One region of the Kitasatospora sp. NPDC088160 genome, then DNA from elsewhere that is predicted to be linked to it. Evidence: riboswitches for the same ligand, from Rfam matches in the RefSeq annotation. Region 1 holds a riboswitch; each other region holds the start of a gene.
What was found. A riboswitch is a leader RNA that binds a small molecule or an ion and turns the genes downstream of it on or off. The one in region 1 is predicted to bind cobalamin.
Positions count from the first base shown of each region.

Region 1 (5,097 bases):
GCCCGACCGCGCACATCAGCCTGGACGACGTCCGCGAGTGGGTGCAGTCCGGCTTCGCCAACCCGCAGTCCGGCTGGAACAACGCCTCCGAGGCGCAGTACCGGCTGGCCCGCCGCACCTGCGGCTTCGCCTGCCGCAACTACCTCGCCAACGGCATCTCCTGCATCATCGACGACGCCGTCTTCCCGGACCGCCCGGCCATCGGCCTCGGCGGCTGGAAGCGGCACATCGGCCCCGGCATGATCCCGGTCGTGCTGCTGCCCAGCCTGGACTCCGTGCTGCACCGCAACGCCCGGCGCGGCGGCACCCGGCGGCTCGGTGACGAGGAGGTGGCGCGGATCCACGGCCGGATGGCCGGCTGGTACAACTCCGGGCTGCCGATCATCGACAACTCGTACCTGGACGTGGCCGGCACCGCCGCCGAGCTGGACCGCGTCATCCTGGCCCGGCTGATGGGCATGCCGGTGCGCTGATCTGCGACGATCCGGCGGTGTCGGTGCCGGCTGCGATGATGTGCGGGTCCTGTCGAACCACCCCGGGGGAGCTGACGCCCGTGCCGGAAGGCCACATCATCCACCGCCTCGCCGCCGAGAACCGGAAGGCCTTCGGCGGCCGCCCGGTCGAGGTGTCCAGCCCGCAGGGCCGGTTCGCCGACGAGGCCAAGGCCATCGACGGGCAGCTGCTCACCGCGGCCGAAGCCGTCGGCAAGCACCTGTTCCTCGGCTTCGAGGAGGGCGCCTGGGTGCACGTCCACCTCGGCCTCTACGGCGGCTTCGCCTTCGGTACCGGGCCCGCGCCCGAGCCGGTCGGCCTGGTCCGGCTGCGGCTGGCCAACGACGACGGCTACGCGGACCTGCGCGGCCCCAACACCTGCGCGCTGGTCACCGGAGCGGAGAAGGCCGCCGTCGCCGCCCGGCTGGGCCCCGACCCGCTGCGCGCCGACGCCGACCCGGAGGCCGCCTGGCGCCGGATATCGGCCAGCCGGACGACCGTCGCCGCGCTGCTGATGGACCAGAAGGTGCTGGCCGGGGTGGGCAACGTCTACCGGGCCGAGGTGCTGTTCCGCCACGGGATCAACCCGCACCGCGCCGGCCGCGACCTCACCCGGGGCGAGTGGGACGCGATCTGGGCCGACCTGGTCGCCCTGATGCACGAGGGCGTCGGCGCGGGCCGGATCGACACCGTCCGCCCCGAGCACACCCCCGAGGCGATGGGCCGCCCGCCGCGCGTCGACGACCACGGCGGCGAGGTGTACGTCTACCGGCGGGCCGCGATGCCCTGCCTGGTCTGTGGCACCGACGTCCGGACGGAGCAGCACGCCGCGCGCAACCTCTTCTGGTGCCCCGCCTGCCAGGCGGCCTGACCGCGTTCGAGGGTTGCTCCGGCCGGGCCCCGGCGCGTCCTCCGGGGGAGCCGGTCAGACGACGGCCGCGCTGGGCTCGTGGTGTTCGGCGGCGGCGCACGCGTCGAGGAGGGGGCGCAGGGCCTCGTCCACGAGCCGGTAGCGCACGATCCGCCCGTCCTTGTCCCCGGTGACCACGCCCGCGGTGCGGAGCAGCCGCAGGGCCTGGGACACGGCGGGGTCGCGCATGCCGGTGGCGACGGCGAGGTCGGAGACGGCGAGCGGGCCGGCCCGGTGGAGGGCGAGCAGGAGGGCGAGCCGCCCGGGGTCGGCGAGCAGGGAGAACCGCTCGGCCCAGGTGCGGACGTGCGCGGGGTCGCCGATCGCGGCGATGGCCTCGCAGACCCGGTGTCCGTCGATGGTGCGGTGGCCCGCGCGGTCGGCCGGTACGAGATGCATGCGCACATTGTTGCAGGAGGGGGCCTGTGATCCTGGACACCTGCGCAGGTGCGCAGCCTTGCAAGGGTGGGTCCTGGCCCCTACGGTGTTCCCCGCCGTGGTGCTCGGGAAGACCGGTGACGGATCCTCAGGGGTCCCAGTCCGGAGCGGCCCTCGCCACTGTGATCGGGCCATCGTGATCGTCGACGATGGAGAGACGTCCGTACCCACGACGCCACTGGGAGCCTCGCGCACCTGGGAAGGCGGGTACGGGACCCCCGTAAGCCAGGAGACCGGCCACGGCATCTCACGAAGTGTTTCCACGAGGTGCTGGAGCGTGACCCGAATGACCCTGCCCGAAACCGCCGCCGCCGAGGCGCCGGCGACACCGTCCGTGCTGCCCACGTTCCGCTGGAAGCGCGAGGACACCGTCCGCACGGCCGGGCTGATGGGGGTGATCCTGGCCATGCACGTGGTGGCCTTCGGGACGCTCGTCTTCCTGGTCGCGCCCCACAACTACGCGGTCGGCACCCAGGTCTTCGGGGTGGGCCTCGGGATCACCGCGTACACCCTCGGCATGCGGCACGCCTTCGACGCCGACCACATCGCGGTGATCGACAACACCACCCGCAAGCTGATGGCGGACGGCAAGCGGCCGGTCTCGGTCGGCTTCTGGTTCGCCCTCGGGCACTCCTCGATGGTGGTGCTGATGGCCGCCCTGGTGGCGGGCGGCGCGCAGCTGGCCAGCACGCTGATGGACGACGACTCGGCCACCCACAAGTGGCTCGGGATGGTCGGCACGACGGCCTCCGGCGCGTTCCTCTACCTGATCGGCGCGCTCAACCTGGCCGCGCTGCTCGGCATACTCAAGGTGTTCCGGGCGATGCGGGCCGGGTCGTACGACGAGGCGCAGCTGGAGGAGCACCTCAACTCGCGCGGCTTCATGGCCCGGGTGCTGAACCGGGCGACCCGGTCGATCACCCGGCCCGGGCAGATGTTCCCGGTGGGCATGGTGCTGGGGCTGGGCTTCGACACCGCGACCGAGGTCACCCTGATGGTGATGGCCGGGTCGGGCGCGGCGGCCGGGCTGCCCTGGTACGCGATCGTCTGCCTGCCGCTGCTGTTCGCGGCCGGGATGAGCCTGTTCGACACCCTGGACGGGACGTTCATGAACTTCGCGTACCAGTGGGCCTTCGCGAACCCGGTCCGGAAGGTGTACTACAACCTGACGATCACTGGGCTGTCGATCGCGGTGGCCTTCGTCATCGGCACCATCGAACTGGTCGGCGTGCTGCACGAGAAGCTCGATCTGACCGACCCGGTCACCGGCTGGATCGCGGGCATCTCGCTGGACAACGTCGGCTACGCGATCGCCGGGCTGTTCGTGGTGGTCTGGGCCGCGGCGATCGCCTACTGGAAGCTGGCCCGGGTGGAGAAGCGCTGGGTGGCCGCCGAGTAGCGACGGCTGCGATCAGCGACGGCAGCGATCAGCGACGGCGCCTCCCCCGGGATCCCGGGGGAGGCGCCGTTTCGTCGCTGCGGGCCGGTGCCGGTCGTCGGGCGGGCGGGGTTCAGCGCTCTTCGCGGAAGTCGACGTGCCGGCGCGCGACCGGGTCGTACTTGCGCAGGACCATCCGGTCCGGGTCGTTGCGGCGGTTCTTGCGGGTCACGTACGTGTAGCCGGTGCCGGCGGTGGAGCGGAGCTTGATGACGGGGCGCAGTTCGCTGCGGGCCATGGGTGTCCTCCCGGGTTGGCGGGGTGTTCGGGGCTGGGGCGAAACCGTACACCGAAATGGAAGTCATTTTCATCTGGTGTAACGTGGGCTCCGTCCCGCCCATTCCCGGACGCCAGGGAGCACCCATGTCCGCCCACTGCCAACTCACCGGCCGCCAACCCGGATTCGGCAACGCGATCTCGCACTCGCACCGCCGCACCCGCCGCCGCTTCGACCCCAACATCCAGCACAAGCGCTACTGGCTGCCCGGTGAGGGCCGGTACGTCCGGCTCGCCCTCAGCGCCAAGGGCATCCGCACCATCGACACGATCGGCATCGAGGCCGCCGTCGCCCGCATCCGCGCCCGAGGGGGGAAGGTCTGATGGCCAAGCAGAGCAAGATCGCCAAGAACGAGCAGCGCCGCGCCGTCGTGTCCCGGTACGCCGAGCGCCGCGCCGAGCTCAAGCGGATCACCGCCCACCCCGGCACCGCCCCCGCCGAACGCGCGGACGCCCAGGCCGAACTCGCCCGCCAGCCCCGCGACGCCAGCGCCACCCGGATCCGCAACCGCGACGCCGTCGACGGCCGCCCCCGTGGCTACCTGCGCGCCTTCGGCCTCTCCCGGGTCAACCTCCGCGTCCACGCCCACGCCGGCCACCTGCCCGGCGTCCGCAAGGCCAGCTGGTGAGCGGCGTGGACGGGATCAAACTGCCCGTGGTGGTCGTCGCCGGACTGCACGCCGACGAACGCCGCGCCGCCGTCCGGGAGTTGGCGGCGGCAGCGGTGGACGCGGTGGTCCTCCACCATGACCTGCGGGAGGCCTCGCAGGGCGTCGTCCGCCGTGAACTGCGCGACGCGGGAGGCGGGTTCGACGTCGCCGACGTCCCGCTGGTGAACGACTGCCCCTGCTGCGCCCTGCGCGAGGACCTGCTGCCGCGACTGCTGCGGATCGCCGACGAGGGCCGGTACGGGCTCGCGATCGTCGAACTGTGGGGCGGCAGCGACCCGCACCCGGCCGTCGAGGTGATCGCCGGGGGAGAGGCGGACGGCCGCCACCTGGAGGACGCCGTCGAACTCGCGGGCGTGGTCACGGCCGTAGACCCGGACCGGCTGATCGGCGAACTCTCCGTCTCCGACGACCTGGTGGAGCACGGCGAGCACACCGCCGTCCAGGACCAGCGGACCCGCGCGGAGGCGCTCGCCCACCAGGTCGAGTACGCCACCACCCTCGCCGTCCCGCGCGCGACGGCGCACGCGCCCGGGCTCGCGTTGCTCCGCCAGCTCCACCCCACCGCCCGGGTCGTCCGGCTCGGCACCGGGGCGCTCACCCGGGCCGCCCTCGGCGGCTTCGACGTCGCCGCCGCCCGCGACCGGGTCAACCCGGCGATCGCGCTGCTCCCGCAGGAGAGCGACGAGGCCGGCGTCACCACGCTGGTCTGGGAGCGCCGACGCCCGCTGCACCCCGAGCGGCTGCACCGGGCGCTGGAACTGCTCGTCCCCGCCGCCCAGCGCAGCCGCGGCCGCTTCTGGCTGGCCAACCGGCCCGACCTGATGCTCGCCTGGGACGCCGCCGGGGCCAACCTCGCCGTCGAGGAGTGCGGC
Region 1 is NZ_JBIUSS010000010.1:209,090-214,186, forward strand. It holds gene ACIOGZ_RS17695 (AAA family ATPase) at 1-473, shown strand, start outside; gene ACIOGZ_RS17700 (Fpg/Nei family DNA glycosylase) at 554-1,363, shown strand; gene ACIOGZ_RS17705 (metalloregulator ArsR/SmtB family transcription factor) at 1,418-1,801, opposite strand; cobalamin riboswitch at 1,883-2,097, shown strand; gene ACIOGZ_RS17710 (HoxN/HupN/NixA family nickel/cobalt transporter) at 2,127-3,239, shown strand; gene rpmG (50S ribosomal protein L33) at 3,352-3,516, opposite strand; gene rpmB (50S ribosomal protein L28) at 3,642-3,878, shown strand; gene rpsN (30S ribosomal protein S14) at 3,878-4,183, shown strand; gene ACIOGZ_RS17730 (CobW family GTP-binding protein) at 4,189-5,097, shown strand, end outside.

Region 2 (5,097 bases), on a different contig from region 1:
CCTGGGGCTGGGCGGCGAACCACTCCCGGCAGGGCATCGACACCACCCGCACCGCGAGTCCCCCGGCCGCCAGCAGGGTGCGGGCCTCCAGGGCGAGGTGCACCTCGGAGCCCGTCGCGATGAGGATGACGTCCGGCGTCGCGCCGCCCGGAGCCTCGGCCAGGACGTACCCGCCCCGAGCCGCTTCCCGTGCGGGGGCGAACTCGCCGCTGTCGCGGTCGAGGACAGGCAGGTTCTGGCGACTGAGGACCAGTCCGGCCGGGCGGTCGCGGTGTTCGAGGATGGTGCGCCAGCACGCGGTGGTTTCGTTGGCGTCGGCTGGGCGCACGACGTCCAGACCGGGGATGGCACGCAGTGCGGCCAGGTGTTCGACGGGCTGGTGGGTGGGGCCGTCCTCGCCCAGGCCGATGGAGTCGTGGGTCCAGACGTACGTGACCGGAAGTCGCATCAGGGCGGCCAGCCGGACGGCGGGGCGCATGTAGTCGGAGAAGGTCAGGAACGTGCCGCCGTAGGGGCGGGTCAGGCCCTGCAGGGCGATGCCGTTGAGGATCGCGCCCATGGCGTGTTCACGGATGCCGAAGTGCAGGGTGCGCCCGTAGGGGCCGCCCTTCCAGTTCTTTGTCTGGCGGTCGGTGGGGACGAAGGACGGCTGGCCGACCATGGTGGTGATGTTGCTGCCGGCCAGGTCGGCGGAGCCGCCCCACAGCTCGGGCAGGACCGGGGCCAGTGCGGTGAGGACCTCGCCCGAGGCGGCGCGGGTGGCCATGCCCTTGGCGTCGGGGGGAAAGGTCGGCAGGACGTCCGCCCAACCGTCGGGCAGCCGCTGCTCCCGCAGTCGGTCCAGCAGGACGGCGCGCTCGGGGTTCGCCGTGCGCCAGGCCGCGAACCTCTCGTCCCACTCGGCGTGCACCTGCCGGCCGCGGTCGGCGGCCTCGCGTGTGCGGCCCAGGACGTCCTCCTCGACGATGAAGTGCTCTTCGGGGTCGAAGCCCAGCAGCCGCTTGGTGGCGGCGACCTCGTCCTCGCCCAGCGCGGATCCGTGGGCCTTGCCGCTGTCCTGCTTGGTCGGGGCGGGCCAGCCGATCACGGTGCGCAGCATGATCAGCGAAGGGCGGCCGGTCTCCTGCCGGGCGGCGCGGGTGGCCGCCAGGAGCACGTCGACGTCCTCGACGTAGCGGCCGGTGCGCGTCCAGTCCACGGTCTGCACGTGCCAGCCGTAGGCGGCGTAGCGGGCCGGGACGTCCTCGCTGAAGGAGATGTCGGTGTCGTCCTCGATGGAGATGTGGTTGGAGTCGTAGAAGACGATGAGGTCGCCGAGTTCCTGGTGCCCTGCCAGGGAGGCGGCCTCGCCGGTGACGCCCTCCATCATGTCTCCGTCGGAGGCGATCACGTAGACGTGATGGTCGAAGGGGCTGGTGCCCGCTTCGGCGTCCGGGTCGAGGAGACCACGTTCGCGGCGGGCGGCCATCGCCATGCCCACCGCGCTGGCCAGGCCCTGGCCCAGCGGGCCGGTGGTGATCTCCACGCCGGGGGTGTGCCGGTGTTCGGGGTGCCCGGGGGTGGCGGAGCCCCAGGTCCGGTAAGCCTGCAGGTCCGAGAGTTCCAGGCCGTAGCCGGCCAGGTAGAGCTGGATGTAGAGGGTCAGGCTGGAGTGGCCGCAGGAGAGCACGAAGCGGTCCCGTCCCAGCCACCGGTCGTCGCCGGGGTCGTGGCGCATGACGTTCTGGAACAGCAGGTACGCCAGTGGGGCCAGGCTCATCGCGGTGCCCGGATGGCCGTTGCCGACCTTCTGCACCGCGTCGGCGGCCAGCAGCCGCACGGTGTCCACCGCCCGCGCGTCGACCTCGTCCCACCCTGTCCGCCCTGCCACCGGATCCGCGAGGGATTCGTCGCGCCGCGCGGTAGCGTCGTTCTGGTCGTTCGCCATGCCGTTGCTCCTTCGTCTCGGCTTGTCGTCCATCGTTCCTCCGGCACTGGGCGGGCACGACCGCCGGGCCGTCGCCCGCGTGATTGCTGGTGATGTACGAACTATCCCCAGGGGTGGCGCTCTGTCCGGCACGACACACCCTTTCGGTGAGCCGCTCCGCCTCGTCGCTTGCCCCCGAAGTGGGGGAACACACCCCTGACCACCCGTCGCAGGTCCGCGGGAGGGCGTGCGCGGGCCCCCCTTCGACGGCCCGGTGCCTCCGCCGCCGAGCAGGGTCGGTGACGGCGTGCTCGATCCGCTCGACGCCGACGACCAGCCGCGTCTCCGCCCGCCGGCCGAGTGGCGGCGCCCTACTTCCCCGTCACGTGCCCGGACGAGGTCCTGGACCACCACCTGCGGCACTACGCCGTCGAGTTCAGGAACTGGATCGTCGCCGCCCGCACCTGAGACCCCCGACCGGGCCCCGTGGCCGATCCCTCCCGCAACCCCAGGAACGGTCCAGACGACCATCCCACGGGCTGGCCAGCACCGACCTGACCACGCCTGATACCTTGCCATCGCCGTGGTGTACGGGAAACCGGTCTGAGTCCGGTGCGGCCCTCGCCACTGTTGCCGCGGAGTTCCGCGGCCCTCGCTGACCGGCTTTTCCAGCGGTCAGGGCCACTGGGCGGGTTGGAAGAGCCGTCCGGGAAGGTCGGCCGCGGCGCGTTGATGCGGAAGCCAGGAGACCGGCCACGGCGCTACATGTTCCACGAGGGTTTTGGAGAACACGTGCCCAGCGGTCTGCCGTATCCGTTCCGTTCCATATGTTCCGTACGTCCCACAGGTCCGATACGTGTCGGCCGGGCGGTCGCGGCCTTCCTGTTCATCGGCATGCTCGGAGCTTGCACGGGCGCCCCCGCGCCCACCACGTCCGGCGGGACGACCGGAACTGCCGCGCCGGTCAGCGTCGACAATTGCGGGTCCACCGTGACGGTCGGCGCGCCGCCCGACCGGCTGGTGACGCTCAACGAGGGTGCCACCGAGGTGGCCCTGGCCCTCGGCCTGCAGTCCCGCATGGCCGGTACCGCCTACCTCGACGATTCCATCCCGGAGAAGTGGAAGGCGGCCTACGACTCCGTCCCGGTGCTCTCCAAGGACTACCCGACGAAGGAGAAGCTCCTCGCGGCCCGTCCCGACTTCCTGTACGCCTCCTACTCCAGCGCGTTCACCGACAAGGTCGCGGGCACCCGGGGGGAACTGCGCGGCCAGGGCATCCCGTCGTACCTGTCCCCGTTCGGCTGCTCGGACAAGAGCCAGGTGCCGCCGACGACCTGGCAGGCGGTGTGGGGCGAACTGAACGACGTCGCCAAGGTCTTCGGTGTCACGGAGCGGGCCGCCGCGATCCAGCAGCAACAGGAGCAGCAGCTGGCCGAGTTCACGGCGACGGCCGCGGGCAAGGGCTTGAAGGTCCTGTGGTACGACTCGGACACCAAGGCGCCGTTCGTCGGGGCCGGCCACGGCGGACCTCAACTCGTTCTCAATGCCGTGGGCGCCCGCAACGTCTTCGGGGACCTGTCCGGTGGCTGGCAGAACGTGAGCTGGGAGAAGGTCGTCGCGGCGGACCCGGACGCCATCGTGGTCGCGGACGCCGGCTGGGACACGGCCCAGTCCAAGATCGACTACTTGGAGAACGACCCGGTGCTGAGCAAGCTCACCGCCGTGCAGCGCAAGGCTTTCGTGGTGGTGCCGTTCTCGGAGTCGACTCCCGGCGTGCTGCTCGCCGACGGTGCCGCCCGGGTGTCCGCGGGACTGGGCCGACTGCACCCGGGTTCATGACCGCGCCCCACCCCGCCGTCGCGCGGCCCCCTGGTCCGGGCCGCGCGACGGCGGCCCTGGCCATCGGTGCGGCCCTGCTCCTGGCCACCGTGCTCCTCGGCCTCGCCGTGGGCTCGCAACACGAGCCGGTCCGGACGGTGATCGACGTCGTGGTGCGCCGTCTCGGGCTGGGCAACCCGCACGTCACGCTGCTGGACGACCAGATCGTCTGGCAGTTGCGGCTGCCCCGCGTTCTGGGAGCGGCTGCCACCGGCGCAGGCCTCGCGGTCTGCGGCGCGGTGTTGCAGACGCTGACCGGGAACGACCTGGCCGATCCCTTCCTGCTCGGGATCTCGGACGGAGCCGCCGCCGGCGCGGTCACCGTGATCGTCCTCGGCGTCGGCGTGTCCGGCGCCGTGGGCACCGGCGCGGTGTCCACGGCGGCCTTCGCCGGTGCCCTGCTAGCCGCCGTCGTCGTCCTGGCACTGGCCGGCGCGCGCACCCGGTCGCTACCGACCACCCGGACCGTGCTCGCCGGCATCGCGGTGGGACAGATGTGCGGGGCCTACACCTCGTTCGTCGTGCTGGTCCTCGGGGACCGCAACGCGGCGCGCGGTGTCATGGAGTGGACGCTGGGCTCGGTCGCCGGCGTGCGGTGGCCCACCGCCGTCTTCCTGACCGCGGTCGCGCTGGCCGGTGTCACGGTCCTGGCCTCCTCGGCCCGCGACCTGGACGCCTTCGCGTTCGGCGAGACCGCCGCCCGCTCCCTCGGCGTCCACGTCGAGCGCACCCGTTGGGTCCTCGTCGCCACCGCCGCGCTGGTAACCGCGTGCCTGGTCGCCCACACCGGCGTCATCGGGTTCCTCGGCCTGGTCGTACCGCATGTCGTCCGTCTCGTCTGCGGCCCGCGCCACGCCCTCCTGCTGCCCGTGTCGGCACTGGTGGGCGCTTCCCTCCTGGTGGGCAGCGACATCGTGGCGCGCTCGGTCCTCCCCGACCGGGAGATCCCCGTCGGCGTCATCACGGCCGGGCTCGGAGCGCCCTTCTTCGCCTGGCTGCTGTGGCGCCAGGGGCGGGCCGACGGGAGGGGGCAGTGACGGTGACGCCCCCCGCCGAGCTGCGCACGGAGGGACTTCGTGTGAGCATCGGCGGAGCCACGCTGCTGGACGCGGTCTCGCTCGCGTTCGCCCCCGGCCGGATCACGGGCCTGCTCGGACCCAACGGCGCCGGGAAGACCACCTTGCTGCGCGCGGTCGCCGGACTGACCCGGCCGAGCGAGGGTCGGGTCCTCCTGGACGGAGAGGATCTCCACGCACTCACGGCCCGCCGACGAGCACGACAGGTGGCCTTCATGGAGCAGCAGGCGGACACCC
Region 2 is NZ_JBIUSS010000018.1:127,266-132,362, reverse strand. It holds gene tkt (transketolase) at 1-1,927, opposite strand, end outside; cobalamin riboswitch at 2,474-2,679, shown strand; gene ACIOGZ_RS26820 (ABC transporter substrate-binding protein) at 2,897-3,745, shown strand; gene ACIOGZ_RS26815 (iron chelate uptake ABC transporter family permease subunit) at 3,742-4,821, shown strand; gene ACIOGZ_RS26810 (ABC transporter ATP-binding protein) at 4,863-5,097, shown strand, end outside.
Region 2: it holds a riboswitch for cobalamin, as region 1 does, so the genes downstream of both, ACIOGZ_RS26820 (ABC transporter substrate-binding protein) here and ACIOGZ_RS17710 (HoxN/HupN/NixA family nickel/cobalt transporter) in region 1, are expected to answer to the same signal.

Region 3 (5,097 bases), on a different contig from region 1:
GGAGGCGGCCAGGTCGCTGCTCTGGCGGGCTGCCTCGGCCCTGGACCGGGGGGACCCCAGGGCGCCGGAACTGTGCGCGATGGCCAAGCGGCACGCCACCGACACCGGCTTCGAGGTGGCCAACCAGGCGCTCCAACTGCACGGCGGCTACGGCTACCTGGCCGAGTACGGCATCGAGAAGATCGTCCGCGACCTGCGGGTGCACCAGATCCTGGAAGGAACCAACGAGATCATGCGCGTCATCGTCGCCCGCGGCCTGATCGGGGCCGCGTGATGGCCGGGACCGACCTCGACGAGGTCCTGGTCCACCGCGAGGGCCGGGCGGGCCTGATCGTCCTCAACCGCCCCGCAGCCCTGAACGCCCTCACCCACGGCATGGTGCGGAGGATCTCCGAAGCGCTGGACGCGTGGGAGGAGGACGAGCGGGTCGCGACCGTGGTCATCACCGGCGCCGGTGAGCGGGCCTTCTGCGCCGGCGGCGACATCGTCGCCATCCACCGCGCCGCCACCGGCGCGGACCCGGGCGCCGTCGAGGAGTTCTGGCGCGACGAGTACCGCCTCAACGCCCGCATCGCCCGCTACCCCAAGCCCTACGTCGCGCTCATGAGCGGCATCGTGATGGGCGGCGGGGTCGGGGTCTCCGCCCACGGCAGCGTCCGGATCGTCACCGAGACCACGCGCATCGCCATGCCCGAGGCCGGCATCGGCTTCGTCCCGGACGTCGGCGGCACCTACCTGCTCGCCCTCGCACCCGGCGAGTCGGGTACCCACCTCGCCTTGACCGCGGGCTCCGTCGGCGCCGCGGACGCGCTGCTCTGCGGCCTCGCCGACCACTTCGTCCCGGCCGAGCGGCTGCCCGCGCTGCTGGACGACCTGGCCGAACTCCCCCTGCACGACGCCCTCGAACGGAACGTCGGGCCCGCACCGGCCGGCGTGCTGGACGGCCGGCGGGCGTGGATCGACCGCTGCTACGGGGCCGACACCGTGGAGGAGATCCTCGACCGCCTGCGGGACAGCGGCGAACCGGAGGCCAAGGAGGCCGCGGACCGGATCGCCGCCAACTCGCCCGCCGCCGTGAAGGCCACCCTCGCCGCCCTGCGCCGGGCCCGCGCCCTCGGCCCGCTGGAGGCCGTCCTCGACCAGGAGTACCGGACCTCCTGTGCGGCGCTCTCCACACCGGACCTGGCCGAGGGGATCCGCGCCCAGGTCATCGACAAGGACCGTTCCCCGCGGTGGAACCCGTCGACGCTGAGCGCCGTCGGGCCCGCCGCGGTGGCCCGCTACTTCGCCCCGCTCGGCGACCGGGAACTCGGCCTGGCCCCCACCACACCCCTGGAGCGCTGGTGACCCGCCGCAACGGATTCAACGGAGTCATCGGATTCATCGGCCTCGGCAACATGGGCGGCCCGATGGCCGCCAACCTCGCCGAGGCCGGGCACACCGTGACCGGCTATGACCTGGCACCCGAGGCGCTGCGGAGGGCGGAGGAGGGCGGCGTCCGTCCGGCGCGGTCCGCGACCGAGGCGGTGCGGGAGGCCGACGTCGTCATCAGCATGCTGCCGGCCGGCCGGCACGTGCTGGCCGCCTACGCGGACCTGCTGCCCGCCGCCCGCCCGGGAACGCTCTTCGTCGACTGCTCCACGATCGACGTCGCGGACGCTCGGGCGGCGCACGACCTGGCCGTGACCGCCGGGCACCGGGCGGTGGACGCGCCGGTCTCCGGCGGGGTGGTCGGTGCCACGGCCGCGAGCCTCACCTTCATGGTCGGAGCCGCCGAGCCGGACTTCGAGGCGGCTCGACCGGTGCTGGAGGCGATGGGCCGCAAGGTCGTGCACTGCGGATCCCCCGGAGCGGGGCAGGCCGCGAAGATCTGCAACAACATGATCCTGGGCATCTCGATGATCGCGGTCAGCGAGGCCTTCGTGCTCGGAGAGAGCCTCGGGCTCAGCCACCAGGCCCTCTACGACGTCGCCTCGACCGCCTCCGGCCAGTGCTGGGCGCTCACCACCAACTGCCCCGTCCCCGGGCCGGTGCCGACCAGCCCGGCCAACCGCGACTACGCGGCCGGGTTCGCCGCCGCCCTGATGGCCAAGGACCTCGGACTCGCCGCCGGGGCCGCCGACGCCGCGGGCCTGCCCACGGACCTCGGACGCAGGGCGGCACAACTGTACGCGGACTTCGCGCAGGCCGACAGCGGCGCCGGCCTGGACTTCTCGGCGATCATCACCACCCTGCGGGAGGACGGCAAGTGACCGGCTACGAGACGATCCTGGTCGAGCGCAAGGGCCGGGTGGGGCTGATCACGCTCGACCGGCCCAAGGCGCTGAACGCGCTCAACACCCTGCTGATGAACGAAGTCGTGCAGGCAGCAACGGAGTTCGACCGTGACCCGGAGATCGGCGCGCTGGTGATCACCGGCTCCGAGAAGGCCTTCGCGGCCGGCGCCGACATCAAGGAGATGCAGTCGCTCGACTTCGTCGACGCCTACCTCGGCGACTGGTTCGCCGCCTGGGACCGCTTCGCCGCGCTGCGCAAGCCGGTGGTGGCGGCGGTGGCGGGCTACGCGCTGGGCGGCGGCTGCGAGCTGGCGATGCTGTGCGACGTCCTCCTGGCGGCGGACACCGCGAAGTTCGGGCAGCCGGAGATCAAGCTCGGCGTGATCCCCGGCATCGGCGGCTCGCAGCGGCTGACCCGGGCGGTCGGCAAGGCGAAGGCGATGGAACTCTGTCTGACCGGCCGGATGATGGGCGCCGAGGAGGCCGAGCGGGCCGGCCTGGTCTCCCGCATCGTCCCGGCGGGCCAACTGCTGGCCGAGGCCCTGGCGGTGGCCGAGACGATCGCGGCGATGTCCACCCCGGCGGCCGTCATGCTCAAGGAGAGCGTCAACCGCTCGTACGAGACCACGCTCGCCGAGGGCGTGCGCTTCGAACGGCGACTGTTCCACGCCACGTTCGCCACGGCGGACCAGAAGGAGGGCATGGCGGCCTTCGCCGAGAAGCGCCCACCGGAGTTCCTTCACCGCTGACGGTCCGAGCGGTTCGCGGCGCGATGTGGCGCGATGCGGCGGACGATCCCTTGACCGGGACTTCTCCGTCTCGCCATGATGGGCCGTCATGTTGTGACTCCGCCGCTGGGGGAAGTCCGGTTCGAATCCGGCGCTGACCCGCAACGGTAGGCCGCCGATCCGATGTCGGCGGCGAGCCCGAGTACCCGGCGGCGGAGGTGTGTCGTCCCCTCCTCCCGTCGTGGTCTGCGGGCCGGAGCTCCGAGGGCTGCCCGGCTTGTTGCCGCCGTCCTCCGGGCCCCTGCGTGCGGGCCCGGAAAGGCCCACCGTGTCCTCGTTCCGACGCCCCCTGCGCCTCTTCGCGATACCCGCGCTCGCCCTCGCCACCGTCCTCCCGGCGGCCGCTGCCGCCCACGCGGCACCTGCCGCCGCGACTTCGTCCCCGACGGTCCGCCCCGACGCCGCCGCGGGCGGCTGGCTCGCCCGCCAACTCGTCGACGGCGACCACTTCGAGTCCGTCTTCAACGGGACCGCCTACCCCGACCAGGGCCTGACCATCGACGCCGTGCTGGCCTTCGCCGCCTCGCACAGCTCCGACCAGGCCGCTGCGAAGGCCACCGCCTGGCTGGCCAAGCCCGAGGTCATCAGCGGCTACCTCGGCGACGGCACCACCGAGGCCTACGCGGGCGCGACCGCCAAGCTGCTGCTCGCCGTCGAGGTGCGCGGCGGGAACCCGACGGCCTTCGGCGGCGTCGACCTGCCGGCCCGCCTGCGCTCGCTCCAGACCGCCGAGGGCCGGTTCTCCGACCGCTCGCAGTGGGGCGACTACAGCAACGCCTTCGGCCAGTCCCTGGCCGTGATCGCCCTGCACCGCACGGCCGGTGGGGCCCCGGCGACGGCCGTCGACTTCCTCGCCAACAGCCAGTGCGCGGACGGCGGGTACCCGGTCGCCTTCGGCCAGGCCACCTGCGCCAGCGACCCGGACGCCACCGCGCTCGCCGCCCAGGCCCTCGCCGCGACCGGCCGCACCGCCAAGGCCGACGCCGGACTCGGCTGGCTGACCGCCCACCAGAACGCCGACGGCGGCTTCTCGGCCGCCGGGGCCGTCGCGTCCAACGCCAACACCACCGGCCTCGCCACGCAAGCGCTGCTGGCCGGCGGACGCTTCGGGGCCGGCCTCAAGGGCTGGAGCAGCCTGGTCAAGCTCCAGCAGGGCTGCGCCACGGACCCGGGCGTGCGCGGGGCGGTCGCCTACGACGGGACCGGCTTCAACCCGGCCACCGGCGCCCGGGCCACGGCGCAGGCCGTCCTCGGCCTCGCGGGCACCCCGCTGGCCACCCTCTCCGCCGCCGGTGCCCGCCCGGACGCGCCCGTGCCGGCCTGCCCGGCGACCACCCGCTGACCCCGCGAGGAGAGCTCCGATGACCGACACCATGGCGCCCGCGTGCCCGGCCCGCCGCACCCTCGGGTCGATCGCCGCCGCCGCTGCCCTCACCGCCGGACTGCTCGGCGCCTCCGTCGTCCAGGCCCCGCAGGCGCGGGCCGCCGCCTGCGACGGCACCACCGGCGTCACCGTCGTGGTCGACTTCACCGCCGTCGGCGGTGGCATCCAGACCGGCTGCGCACCCGGCGACCCGGCCAGCGGCCTGGCCGCGCTGACCGGCGCCGGGTTCGCGTACACCTTCCACCCGCGCTACCCGGGCTTCGTCTGCACCATCAACGCCCTGCCGACGACCTGCACCAACCCCACCGGCAGCGCCTACTGGTCGTACTGGCACGCCCAGCACGGCGGCCCCTGGTCGTACAGCAACCTCGGCGCGGGCAGCTACAACCCGGCGCCCGGCGACGTCGAGGGCTGGTCCTTCGGCGCCGGCGCCCAGCCGGGCGTCACCGCGCCCTGACCTCCGGAGACACCCCGCTGCCCCGGCCCCTCCGGAAGGGGGGCCGGGGCACCGGCGGTTCAGAGTTCAGACGGTGCGGGACGTTCGGCGCCGCCGGGCGAGCTGTTCGGTCAGCAGCTGTGCGAGCGGCCCCGCGCGCCGGGGTCGGTGCGCGGGGCCGCTGTGGGTCATCGGGTGGTTCAGCAGTGGGGC
Region 3 is NZ_JBIUSS010000016.1:121,005-126,101, forward strand. It holds gene ACIOGZ_RS24860 (acyl-CoA dehydrogenase family protein) at 1-274, shown strand, start outside; gene ACIOGZ_RS24865 (enoyl-CoA hydratase/isomerase family protein) at 274-1,347, shown strand; gene mmsB (3-hydroxyisobutyrate dehydrogenase) at 1,344-2,252, shown strand; gene ACIOGZ_RS24875 (enoyl-CoA hydratase) at 2,249-3,025, shown strand; cobalamin riboswitch at 3,112-3,233, shown strand; gene ACIOGZ_RS24880 (peptidase) at 3,333-4,406, shown strand; gene ACIOGZ_RS24885 (flagellar hook-length control protein FliK) at 4,426-4,905, shown strand; gene ACIOGZ_RS24890 (hypothetical protein) at 5,085-5,097, opposite strand, start outside.
Region 3: it holds a riboswitch for cobalamin, as region 1 does, so the genes downstream of both, ACIOGZ_RS24880 (peptidase) here and ACIOGZ_RS17710 (HoxN/HupN/NixA family nickel/cobalt transporter) in region 1, are expected to answer to the same signal.

Region 4 (5,097 bases), on a different contig from region 1:
GGGCCACCGGCCGGCCGAGTAGGAGCGCGGGTCGCCGACGCCCCAGCCGGTCTGGCCGTAGCCGGGGCCGAGGTCGGTCTCGACGAAGCCGGGCAGCTTGCCGGTGAGGTCGGCGGCCTTCTTGTAGTAGTAGCCGACCTGCTTGGTGCCGCGGTAGTCGCCGTACTCGGGGTTGTTGCGCTCGTTGTGCGCCTCGACGTGCTGGCCGATCACCGTCCCGCCGCTCTGCCCGGTGCGGGCCCGGTCCTCCAGGTCGGCGAGCAGCTGCTGGACGGCCCGGGCGTTCGGCGAGGCCTGCGGATCCCGGGCGAGCAGGTCCCGGCCGACCTCCGGCGGCAGGGTGCGGCCGGGGAGGCCGACCGTCACCGGGACGCGGGCGGGCCGTTCGCCGTCGGCCCGGCCGTCACGCTGCAACAGCGCCACGGCGCCCGCGGCGACCACGACCCCGGCCGCGGCCAGGACGGCGGGCCTGCCGCGCAGGGCTCTGGGCAGGGCCACGGACCGCTCCTCCGGTTGCTCGCCGGCACCGGCCCAGGCGGACACAACCGGAACACTCGTGCGAATGACTGCCCCCGAGAGCCTGCCACACTCCCCCGGCACCGGCGAGCGAACCCGCCGGGGCCGGGGTGCCACGGCGGATCAGCCGGCCGCGGCGGCCCCCGACGCACCCGGCGCGGCCGCGGACGCGGCCTTGGCGCGCTGGAGCAGCTGGCCCTTCACGTGCTCGCCGAAGCCGACGGCCGCCGCGGTGGCGGTGGCGTCGGCGGTGTCGCCGCCCTTCGCCGAGCCCTCGACCGTGAAGTAGGCGTACCGGCCCAGGGTGTTGTGCGTGTTGGTGCAGCCCGGAGTGGCGCAGAAGGCCGGCGCGCCCGGCGCGACGGCGCCCTTGAGGTGGCCGGTGTAGCTCTTCATCGAGGTCTCGGCCTGGATCTTGTGGTCGAAGACCGCGACGCCGACGGTCACCGCGCTGTCGCCGGAGACGTAGGTCGCCCGGAGCACCTTCTGGCAGCCCTGGTCACCGAGGACCTTGCCGAGCCCGCCGGTCGTCGAGTTCCCGTCCCAGCAGGGCGAGTCCAGCGAGACGAAGGTCCGGTTCCAGGTGGCGCCGTTGACCGTCACCTGGAGCGCGGAGAACAGTGCCCCCGCGTCCTGCGGCGCCGGGTCGGTGGCGGCCTCCCAGATCGGCTTCGACGGGTCGTCCGGCGCTCCGCCCGGGGTGCCGGACGGGTTCCCGCCCGGGGTTGCGGCGGCACTCGGCGCGGCACTCCGGGCGGCACCCGATGCGGCGGAGGACGGCCGGTTGGAGGCCGAGGCGATCGGCCCGGCGACCGGCTTGTCGCCGCCGCCCTTCGTCAGCAGCACCGCCCCGCCCGCGATCAGGCCGCCGACCAGGACGACCGCGACCGCCACGCCGAGGGCCCGCAGTCGGCGGCGGCGCTTGCCGTCCGCCGCGTTGCGGTCCGCCAGCGCCTCCCAGTTCGGCTCGGCGCGCTGCGGCGCCTGGGGCTGCGGGTACGGCTGCGGATGCGGCTGGGGATGCGGCTGGGGGTGCGCCTGGGGGTTCGGCTGCCACTGCGGCGGCAGCTGCTGCCCTGGCGGTCCCGGCTGCGGCAGCGGAGGCTGCCCCGGCGGACCGGGCTGCGCCACCGGCTGCGCGGGCGGCACCGGAGGCCCGTACGAGGCCGGCGGCGGCCCGAAGCCCCCGCTCGGCGGCAACACCGGACCGGGCACCACCGGCGGCTGCTGACCGTGCGCGTCCCCCGGCCCGGGGGGAGGCGTTCCCTGCGGACCCTGCCCGGGTGCGCCAGTTCCGTCGCTCACGCGCCCCCTCGCTTCGCTCGATGATCGCTTCGCGAAACGCGCCCCTCGGCGCTTCGCTCGCTCATGCGCCCAGATCGTAGGGCATGCCCGCGGCAACCGGTCCGCCCGGTGACCGTTCCGTATCGAAACCAGGACGCCGGGGCCCGGAATCAGGGCGTCGGGAGCCCGGATCCGAGGCGCCCCAAGGCCACGACCCGCCCCCTCCCGGCACCACCGGTTATCGCTCCGACACACCGCGCCGTACTACATGTGGGGTCGCATCAGAGAGACACCACTAGATGTATGCTCAATCCTGCTGTCGATGCAGGGGAACCCGGTGCGAATCCGGGACTGCCCCGCAGCGGTGAGCGGGCGGCTACCAGTAGCCGCCCCGCGAGTCCGAGTACCTGCCGACGGTGTGCGCACGGGCCCTCCCGCAGAGGCCGCGCCAGCACGAGAACTACCTTCCGGGCCTCGCGGGCGGGCCGGGGACGCCACTGTCGCGCGACGCTTCCTGCGTACGTGCCGTGCTCCCCTGCCCCGAACGGCCCGGTACCCCCCGATCACCGCCGCCGATCGCCGCCAGGAGAGAGCGCCTTGACCACCGCTGCCTCAGCCACCCTGCCCGCCCAGGGCACCGGCCCCGCCCCCACCGACCCGACGGTCTCCGACCCCGGCGGCGCGCTCCTTCGGCTGCTCACCGACCGCAGCGTCGATCTCCCCCAGGTGGACCCCGGCCATGTCGCCGCCGCCGCGCTGCGCGGCCGCCACGCCGGCTCGGACTTCGCCGAGCTGCGCGGGCTGGCCGTGGACGCCGCCGCGTCGATGATCGCCGAGGACCCCCAGTACTCGAAGCTGGCCGCCCGGCTGCTCGCCCTGGAGATCGTCGACGAGGCGAACAGCCAGGGCTCGCGCTCCTTCGCCGCCTCGATCGCCGTCGGCCACGCCGAGGGCCTGATCGGCGGCACCACCGCCGCCTTCGTCACCAAGCACGCCGCCGCCCTGGACGCGCTGATCGACGCGCACGGCGACGACCGCTTCGAGTACTTCGGCCTGCGCACCGTGCAGTCCCGCTACCTGCTGCGCCACCCGATCACCCGCAAGGTCATCGAGACCCCGCAGCACTTCCTGCTCCGCGTCGCCTGCGGCCTGGCGGTCGGCGACAGCGAGCAGTCGGTGCGGGAGGTCGCCGAGCTGTACGGCCTGATGAGCCGGCTGGAGTACCTGACCTCCTCGCCGACCCTGTTCAACTCCGGCACCCGGCACCCGCAGATGTCGAGCTGCTACCTGCTCGACTCCCCGCTGGACAACCTGGACTCGATCTACAACCGCTACGCGCAGATCGCCCGGCTGTCCAAGCACGCCGGCGGCATCGGCCTGTCCTACTCGCGCATCCGCTCGCGCGGCAGCCTGATCCGCGGCACCAACGGCAAGTCCAACGGCATCGTCCCGTTCCTGCGCACCCTCGACTCCTCGGTCGCCGCCGTCAACCAGGGCGGCCGCCGCAAGGGCGCGGCCTGCGTCTACCTGGAGACCTGGCACGCCGACATCGAGGAGTTCCTGGAGCTCCGCGACAACACCGGCGAGGAGGCGCGGCGCACCCACAACCTCAACCTGGCGCACTGGATCCCGGACGAGTTCATGCGCCGGGTCAACGCCAACGAGGACTGGTCGCTGTTCTCCCCCGCCGACGTGCCCGAGCTCGTCGACCTGTGGGGCTCCGACTTCGACGAGGCCTACCGCAAGGCCGAGCTGGCCGGCAAGGCCGTGCGCACCATCCCCGCGCAGACCCTGTACGCCCGGATGATGCGCACCCTGGCGCAGACCGGCAACGGCTGGATGACCTTCAAGGACGCCTCCAACCGCGCCGCCAACCAGACCGCGCTGCCCGGCCGCACGGTGCACTCCTCGAACCTGTGCACCGAGATCCTGGAGGTCACGGACGACTCCGAGACCGCCGTCTGCAACCTCGGCTCGGTCAACCTCGGCGCCCACGTCGCCCCGGGGGCCTCCGTCGACGACCTGCTCGGCGCCATGGACTGGGAGCGCCTCGACGCCACCGTCCGCACCGCCGTGACGTTCCTCGACCGCGTGGTGGACATCAACTTCTACCCGACCACCGAGGCCGGCACCTCCAACTCCCGCTGGCGCCCGGTCGGCCTCGGCGTGATGGGCCTCCAGGACGTCTTCTTCAAGCTGCGGATCGACTTCGACTCCGCCGAGGCCGCGCGGCTGTCCACCCTCATCGCCGAGCGCATCATGCTCACCGCGTACGAGCGCTCCGCCGACCTGGCCGAGCAGCTGGGCCGCCACGAGGCCTACGGCGAGACCCGCGCCGCCCGCGGCGAGCTGCACATCGACCACTTCCCGACGGCCGCCCCGCAGTGGGCCGACCGCTGGACCGCGCTGCGCGCCCGCATCGCCGAGACCGGCCTGCGCAACTCGCTGCTGCTGGCCATCGCGCCGACCGCGACCATCGCGTCCATCGCCGGCGTCTACGAGTGCATCGAGCCGCAGGTCTCCAACCTGTTCAAGCGCGAGACGCTGTCCGGCGAGTTCCTCCAGGTCAACCCGTACCTGGTGCGCGAGCTCAAGGAGCTCGGCGTCTGGGACCAGCAGACCCGCGACGCCCTGCGCGAGGCCAACGGCTCCGTCCAGGAGCTGGGCTGGCTGCCCGCCGAGGTCCGCTCGCTGTACCGCACCGCCTGGGAGCTGCCCCAGCGCGCGCTGATCGACCTGGCCGCGGCCCGCATGCCGTACCTCGACCAGAGCCAGTCGCTGAACCTGTTCATGGCGGCGCCGACCATCGGCAAGCTCAGCTCGATGTACGCCTACGCGTGGAAGGTCGGTCTCAAGACCACCTACTACCTGCGCTCGCGCCCGGCGACCCGGATCGCCCAGGCCGCCTCCGGTACCGCCCGCGCCGCCGCGCCCGCGCCCGCGTCCTCGTCCGTGCCCGTGAACACCCCGACCCTCACCCCGGAGGAGGAGGCCGCGCTGGCCTGCTCCCTGGAGAACCCCGAGTCCTGCGAGGCCTGCCAGTGAGCACCCCCGACCGCGAGAAGATGCTGCTCGACCCCGGCTTCGAGCTGACCCTGCGCCCGATGCGCTACCCGTCGTTCTACGACCGGTACCGGGACGCGATCAAGAACACCTGGACCGTCGAGGAGGTGGACCTGCACTCCGACGTCGCCGACCTGGCCAAGCTCAGCGAGGGCGAGCGCCACCTCATCGGCCGCCTGGTCGCCTTCTTCGCCACCGGGGACTCGATCGTCTCCAACAACGTGGTGCTGAGCC
Region 4 is NZ_JBIUSS010000023.1:144,763-149,859, forward strand. It holds gene ACIOGZ_RS31680 (glycoside hydrolase family 26 protein) at 1-498, opposite strand, end outside; gene ACIOGZ_RS31685 (hypothetical protein) at 640-1,665, opposite strand; cobalamin riboswitch at 2,087-2,230, shown strand; gene ACIOGZ_RS31690 (ribonucleoside-diphosphate reductase subunit alpha) at 2,422-4,845, shown strand; gene ACIOGZ_RS31695 (ribonucleotide-diphosphate reductase subunit beta) at 4,866-5,097, shown strand, end outside.
Region 4: it holds a riboswitch for cobalamin, as region 1 does, so the genes downstream of both, ACIOGZ_RS31690 (ribonucleoside-diphosphate reductase subunit alpha) here and ACIOGZ_RS17710 (HoxN/HupN/NixA family nickel/cobalt transporter) in region 1, are expected to answer to the same signal.